2 regions of the [Micrococcus luteus] ATCC 49442 genome follow, and region 1 is predicted to be linked to the other one. Evidence: riboswitches for the same ligand, from Rfam matches in the RefSeq annotation. Region 1 holds a riboswitch; the other holds the start of a gene.
The links. A riboswitch is a leader RNA that binds a small molecule or an ion and turns the genes downstream of it on or off. The one in region 1 is predicted to bind glycine.
Positions count from the first base shown of each region.

Region 2: another riboswitch for glycine. It lies ahead of gcvP (aminomethyl-transferring glycine dehydrogenase); the one in region 1 lies ahead of gcvP (aminomethyl-transferring glycine dehydrogenase).

Region 1 covers NZ_JAAAXP010000001.1:3,082,224-3,085,627, forward strand. Annotated here, with positions in the region: gene GUV69_RS14065 (cupin domain-containing protein) at 1-141, shown strand, start outside; gene GUV69_RS14070 (mycofactocin-coupled SDR family oxidoreductase) at 202-1,215, opposite strand; glycine riboswitch at 1,265-1,359, shown strand; glycine riboswitch at 1,360-1,480, shown strand; gene gcvP (aminomethyl-transferring glycine dehydrogenase) at 1,531-3,404, shown strand, end outside.
Region 2 covers NZ_JAAAXP010000001.1:4,253,134-4,256,537, reverse strand. Annotated here, with positions in the region: gene gcvP (aminomethyl-transferring glycine dehydrogenase) at 1-1,243, opposite strand, end outside; glycine riboswitch at 1,407-1,504, opposite strand; gene GUV69_RS19400 (LapA family protein) at 1,711-2,100, opposite strand; gene GUV69_RS19395 (histidine phosphatase family protein) at 2,170-2,754, opposite strand; gene GUV69_RS19390 (PadR family transcriptional regulator) at 2,813-3,404, opposite strand, start outside.

The sequences.
Region 1 (3,404 bases):
AAAGTTGTCCTGGAGGATCAGGTTTACTTCCTCGAACCTGGCGATTCAATCTGGTTTCACAGCACGATTCCCCACAGGATGGAGAACGTGGCCACAACAGTCACCGAATACATTTGGATTGACACGCCCAAAAGCTTCTAAAAGCGTGGTTGGAAACGGCGGGCCGATACTGCTGCAATCAGCACCGGCCCGCCGGGTCTTTTACTTGGCCAGCAATCCCAGGTCAATGGGAAGCGTGATACCAGTGATGTAACGCGCTTCATCGGAAGCAAGCCACTTAACCGCGTTCGTGACATCTGCAGGCGCGATCATGGGAACCTTCATCAGGTGGTGCTCCACGAAGCCGGAGTGCGCGTCATCCGCGTCCGGGTTCTCCAGATCGGGGCGGAACATCTTGAAGACGCCCGGGTTATTCAGCATGATCGTGTCGACGTTGGTCGGCGCAAGCGCGTTGGCCCTGATGTTGTGGGGAGCGAGCTCGTTGGCCAAATTCCGCATCAGACCGATGACGCCGTGTTTCGCGGCGACGTAGTGGCCAAGGGTGTGGAGGGCCTTTAGCCCCGCCGTGGAACTGGTCAAAATGATGGACCCGCCGTTTCCGGCCTCGATCATCGACGGGACAGAAGCCCGCACTGTCTTCCAGACGCCGGTGAGGTTGACATCGATCATCGTCTGCCACGTCTCTTCATCTAGTTCGGCAAGCTGACCATAAGAGACGACGCCGGCGTTCGCCAGGATGATGTCCAGGCGGCCGAATTCGCTGACTCCGTCCTTGACGGTTGCTGTCAGGCTGTCCAGATCCCGAACGTCCACCTGGCGGGCCATAATTTTGCCGCCGACAGCTTCCACTTGACGGACTGTCTCATCAAGTTCCGCCACCGAGGCACCTTCATAAGGGATGGTGCTGATAGGCGCGCAGGCATCCACCGCGATGATGTGGGCCCCCTCGGAAGCCAAGCCGACGGCGTGCGAACGCCCCTGCCCCCGCGCAGCGCCGGTAATGAAGGCAACTTTTCCATCAAATCGTCCGGCCATCTGGACTCTCCAATCAGTAGAAATTCTGAACGCTCGGAGCGTACAGTTTGGTTTGATATCTCTTACGATACACGCCGCAGCCGAACAAAAGGAGGTCTTTTTGAAGAAAATACTCTCAAGACAGCCCAGCGACGAGTCTCCCGCGGCGCGGAAGCCAATATTTTCGGCACTGGTTGCCATTATGCTTGGCTCAGGTGTAAGTTGTGTTCGTAATCACGAAATGAGCCACTAAGCTGCAGCGGGAGAGCCTGGCACACCCCCGCCGGCGCCGTAGGAGCAAACCCTCCCTAGGAATCTCTCAGGCCCCCGTACCGCTGCAGCGCGGCAACTCTGGAAAGCAGCCCGCTAAATCCCTTCTTTGGGATGGGCTCACCGACGGTGCAAGCCGCTTCCCGCCACGACGAGGAGCAGCGGAAACTCTCAGGTCCAATACAGAGCGGGGAGGAACTCAAAATTACCGGCGCCTCATGGCGCAGGAGACAACTGGAGTTCCTAATGACCCCCAATTCCAAAGGCGCAACGTTCGTCGACCGGCATATCGGCACCCGCAAGCAGGATCATGTCGAAGTCATGCTGAAAGTTGTTGGCTACGACTCCGTCGATGCCCTGGTCGATATGGCAGTGCCGTCTAACATCCGGCAAGACTCCACCCTCGAACTGTCCCCAGCTCTTAGCGAGGTGGAGGTCCTGGCCGAGCTGCGCAGGCTCGCGGCCAAGAACAGGACCGCGGTCCAGATGATCGGGCAGGGCTACTACGACACCGTGACGCCTCCGGTGATTCGCCGCAACATCCTCGAAGCCCCGGCCTGGTACACCGCCTACACACCGTACCAGCCCGAAATCTCCCAGGGCCGGCTCGAGGCGCTGCTGAACTTCCAGACCATGGTCCAGGACCTGACTGCGCTGCCGGTGGCCAACGCGTCCCTCCTCGACGAGGCCACCGCCGTGGCTGAAGCCGTGCTGCTGATGCGCAGGGCCAACAAGGACAAGTCCGGAAAAGACGGCAGGACGGTCCTGGACGCCGACCTGCTCCCCCAGACCATCGCCATCGTCCAGGGGCGCGCCGAGGCCCTGGGCTTCGAGGTGGAAGTTGCCGACCTCACCGATGGCTTGCCTGAGGGCGCGATTAACGGGATCATTTTGCAGCAGCCAGGTGTGTCCGGCCGGGTGTGGGACCAGTCCGGTGTGATTGCCGAGGCGAAGGAACGCGGCGCGCTGGTCACCGTGGCTGCCGACCTGCTCGCCCTTACCCTGGTCACCCCGCCGGGTGAACAGGGCGCCGATATTGCCGTCGGCTCCACGCAGCGGTTCGGCGTGCCGCTGTTCTTCGGCGGCCCGCACGCCGCTTATATGGCCGTCCGGCAGGGCATGGAGCGCAACCTGCCCGGCCGGCTTGTCGGTGTTTCCAGGGACGACGCCGGTGTCCCCGCCTATCGCCTGGCCCTGCAGACCCGCGAGCAGCACATCCGCCGCGAGAAGGCCACCTCCAACATCTGCACGGCGCAGGCACTGCTGGCCATCGTCTCTTCCTTCTATGCCGTCTACCACGGCCCCGACGGACTAAAGGCGATCGCGGAAACAACGCACGGTCACGCCCGTACGCTGGCGGCATCCCTGAAGGCCGCAGGCCTTGACGTTCTGCATACAAGCTTCTTCGACACAATCACCGTACGGGTGCCCGGGAAAGCCATGTCTGTAGTCGCAGCCGCAAATGCCAAGGGAATAAATCTTAGGGCGATTGACCGAGACCTTGTCGGTGTTTCGACAGATGAAACGACTTCTGCCCAGACGATAGCGGACGTCATGTACGCGTTTTCGGTGGCCGCTGCTTACGGTGCGGGCCTAACGGACATCACAGACGGCTTTTCCTTGCCCGAGTCCGTGCTGCGCACATCGTCCTATCTGCAGCATCCGGTGTTCAACACGCACCGGTCCGAAACCCAACTTCTGCGCTACATCCGAAAGCTCTCGGACCGTGACCTTGCTTTGGACCGCACCATGATCCCGCTGGGTTCCTGCACGATGAAGTTGAACGCCACCGCCGAGATGGAAGCCATCTCCTGGCCGGAGTTCGCCTCCATCCACCCGTTCGCTCCGGACTCCCAGACTGCGGGCTGGCGTGAACTGATTTCCGGGCTGGAGGCTGATCTTGCGGAGATCACCGGCTACGACCAGGTCTCGGTCCAGCCTAATGCCGGGTCCCAGGGTGAGCTGGCCGGGTTGCTGGCGATCCGCGGTTACCACCATTCCCGCGGTGACAGCCAGCGCAACATCTGCCTGATCCCGGCCTCGGCGCATGGCACCAACGCTGCCTCAGCCGTGCTCGCGGGCATGAAAGTTGTTGTGGTGGCCACCGCAGCCGACGGCAC
Region 2 (3,404 bases), 1.2 Mb from region 1:
TGTGGCGCAGGTTGATCCCGCGTGCTTCGGCGGCGGCGATGACCTTGCCGGCCTTGCCCGGGACGGACACGGTGACGGTGTCGAAGAAGGTCCCGGTGGCCAGTTCGCGGCCGGCGACCTTCAGCGTGGTGGCGAGGGCGCGGGCGTGGTTGTGGACGCGTTCGGCGATCGCCTTCAGCCCGTCCGGGCCGTGGTAGACGGCGTAGAACGAGGACACGATGGCCAGCAGGGCCTGCGCCGTGCAGATGTTCGAGGTCGCCTTCTCCCGGCGGATGTGCTGCTCACGGGTCTGCAGCGCCAGACGGTACGCCGGAACACCGGCGTCGTCCTTGGACACACCCACCAGGCGGCCGGGCATGGACCGCTCCAGCCCCATCGCCACCGCCATGTAGGCCGCGTGCGGGCCGCCGAAGAACAACGGGACACCGAAACGCTGGGTGGAACCGACCGCGATGTCAGCACCCTGCTCACCCGGAGGGATGATCAGGGTCAGCGCCAGCAGGTCCGCCGCGACCGTGACCAGAGCACCGCGCTCCTTGGCAGCGGCGATGACCTCGGCGTGGTTGAACACGCGGCCGGACACGCCGGGCTGCTGCAGCACGATGCCGTTGATGACACCCTCGGGCAGGCCCTTGGACAGGTCAGAAACCTCCACCTCGAAACCGAGGGCCTCGGCGCGGCCCTTCACGATCGCGATGGTCTGCGGCATGACATCGGCATCCAGGACGGTCTTGCCGTCCACGGCAGCCTTGTTTTTGTTGGCCCGACGCATCATCAGGACGGCCTCAGCCACGGCGGTGGCTTCATCCAGCAGGGAGGCATTGGCGATGGGCAGGCCCACCAGGTCCTGGACCATGGTCTGGAAGTTCAGCAGCGCCTCAAGCCGGCCCTGGGAAATCTCGGGCTGGTACGGCGTGTACGCGGTGTACCAGGCCGGCGCTTCAAGAATGTTCCGGCGGATCACCGCAGGGGTGACCGTGTCGTAATAGCCCTGGCCGATCATCTGCACAGCCGTCTTATTCTTGCCCGCGAGCTTCCGCAGCTCAGCCAGGACCTCAACCTCACTCAGGGCGTCCTGGAGGGCAAGCGGCTTGGCCTGGCGGATGGAGTCGGGGACGGCAACGTCAACGAGGCCATCAACGGTGTCGTAACCGACGGCCTTGAGCATTGTTTCGATGTGCGACTGGCTGCGCGCACCGATATGCCGGTCGGCAAAAGTAGTGGGGGACGACTGAACTGTCATGAAAGGAACTCCATAATTCAGGTGGCGTCCGCTGGGTACGCCACATTGATTCGGGTTCCTCCCCACTCTGTAGGGAACCTGAGAGTTTCCGCGTCGACCTGCTTTTGCAGGATTTCGCTTGCACCGTCGGTGAGCCCGTTGCCGGACTGCTTTCCAGAGTTGCCTAACCGCGGCGGTACGGGGGCCTGAGAGATTCCTGGGGAGGATTTGCTCCTACGGCGCCTGCTGAACGTACCGGCAGAACTCTCCCGCCGCAGATCAAAAGCATGTGCCACATAGTCCGTGACACGCCTCACAGCTTACCGCGAACAGCGTCCGCAAGCAATTTCCCGGGGCGCGCGCAGGTCATGATGAGACGGGCGTCACCCTCCCCCGGCATCGGTTGCTCCGCAGGGGCCCTTTTGGGACTCGAAAAGGACCTCTACGGAGCAATCGATCGACGATGACGCCGCCGCTCCTTTGGCGGGCTACGCTTCGGTGCCCTTGCCCCGCCGTCGTTCGTTGCGGCGCAGCTGCAGGATGCGGGCTCCGCCGGCGATGGCCACAAGGATTCCGCCGCCCACGGCAGCAATGAAGAAAGCCACACCCTGGGCGAGACTGCCCTCCCAGCCGAGGAACCTGACGGCAACCATGTCCTGGTTCTGGATAAAGAAGATGATCAGGAGCACCAGCACCGCCAGGCTGACCGCCACCGCACTCCAGATGACTGCGGCCCGGGTGATGCGGGTCCTGTCAGCGGCAGTTTTGGGAGCCGCGGTCCTGGGAGCCGGCGAACCAGACGCGGCGGACCGTTCCGAGGGCTGGGAAGGCGGAGCGGGAGGCACGTCTGAAGGTCGAAGCGGTTCTTCTGAGCTCATACCACTATTGTCCCCCCGTGCAGGAGCTTTCGGGGGCAACCGGGCCGGTGGCAAAGCGGGTGGTGCGGGTCAGGCCTGGACTTCGGCGGCCAGCGGCTGGCCGTTGTAGTACTCCAGCTGCCAACCCTCGCGGACGTGGTGGTGGGCGAGGTTGAGCACGGCGTTGTCGATGCTGTGCAGGGTGCGGCCGATGGCACGGCTGAGGCTTACCCGCAGGAGGGTGCCGTGGGCGACAACCAGGACGCGCCTGCCGCGGAACTCCTCGGCCAGCTCTTCCAGTGCGGCCAGCCCGCGGCTCGCCGCGGCATCTTCGCTCTCGGCGCCCTGGAAGCCGCCCGGAATGCGCAGGGCCTCCAGTTCGGGGCCCGCCTGCAGCCCTTCCGCCCGGCCGAAACTACGCTCCGTGAGCGCGGGGACGTGCCGGGCCACACTCAGGCCAAGCCCCTCGGCGATCAGGTTGGCGGTTTCCGCGGCACGGCTCAGGGGCGAGGTCACCACGGCGTCCCAGTCATGGCCCGAAAGGTTGGCGACGGCCTCGCGCGCCTGGCCGCGGCCGACGTCGTTCAGCGGAATGTCAGTGGCGCCCTGCAGGCGGCGCTGCGCGTTCCAGTCAGTCTGGCCATGGCGGACGAGGGCGAACGTCGTGAGGGTCATGCCTTCCATTGTCCCCGACGGCGGGAGGCTGCCGGCACAGGGCGACCTGCCCCGGCCCTCAATCCTGGTGCGGCGCAGATCCCGAGAGCGCATCGATCAGCTTGAGCCCCCGCTTGGCCCATTCGATTTCCGTCTCCGCGCGGGCAATCAGGCCTTCGTAAGTGAAGACTTTGTATTCGATAGTGCGTTGACGGTCGGCTTCGGGGGTGGCAGCCAGCCGTTTGCTCAACATCTCGTTTGTTCCTGCCCGCAACTCGGTGATCATGTCCGCCCACTGATCGCGACGCATCGTGTGATAGTCGATATGGGCCCGCATGTGCTCCCGCGCCACAGCGGGTTCCGCCCACTCCAGGTAGGCGGCCTTCAGGTGCACGGGATCGCGCTCACGGGAGTACTCCAGCGGCTCGTGCATCCAGGTACGGAACGCGTCCCGGCCGTCGTCGGTCATCCGGTACTGCGTCTTCTTGCCGCGGGGCCCCCACGAAACCTCCTCGGCTTGCAGCAGCCCCTCCTTTGCCATCTTCCGCAGCTCCGGATAGATCTGCGAATCAGGCGCATGCCAGACGAAGGCAACCGAGGACTCAAATCGCTTCGCCAGGTCGTAACCGGTCATGGGCTCCACGGAAAGCAAAGCCAGAAGCGCGTAACGA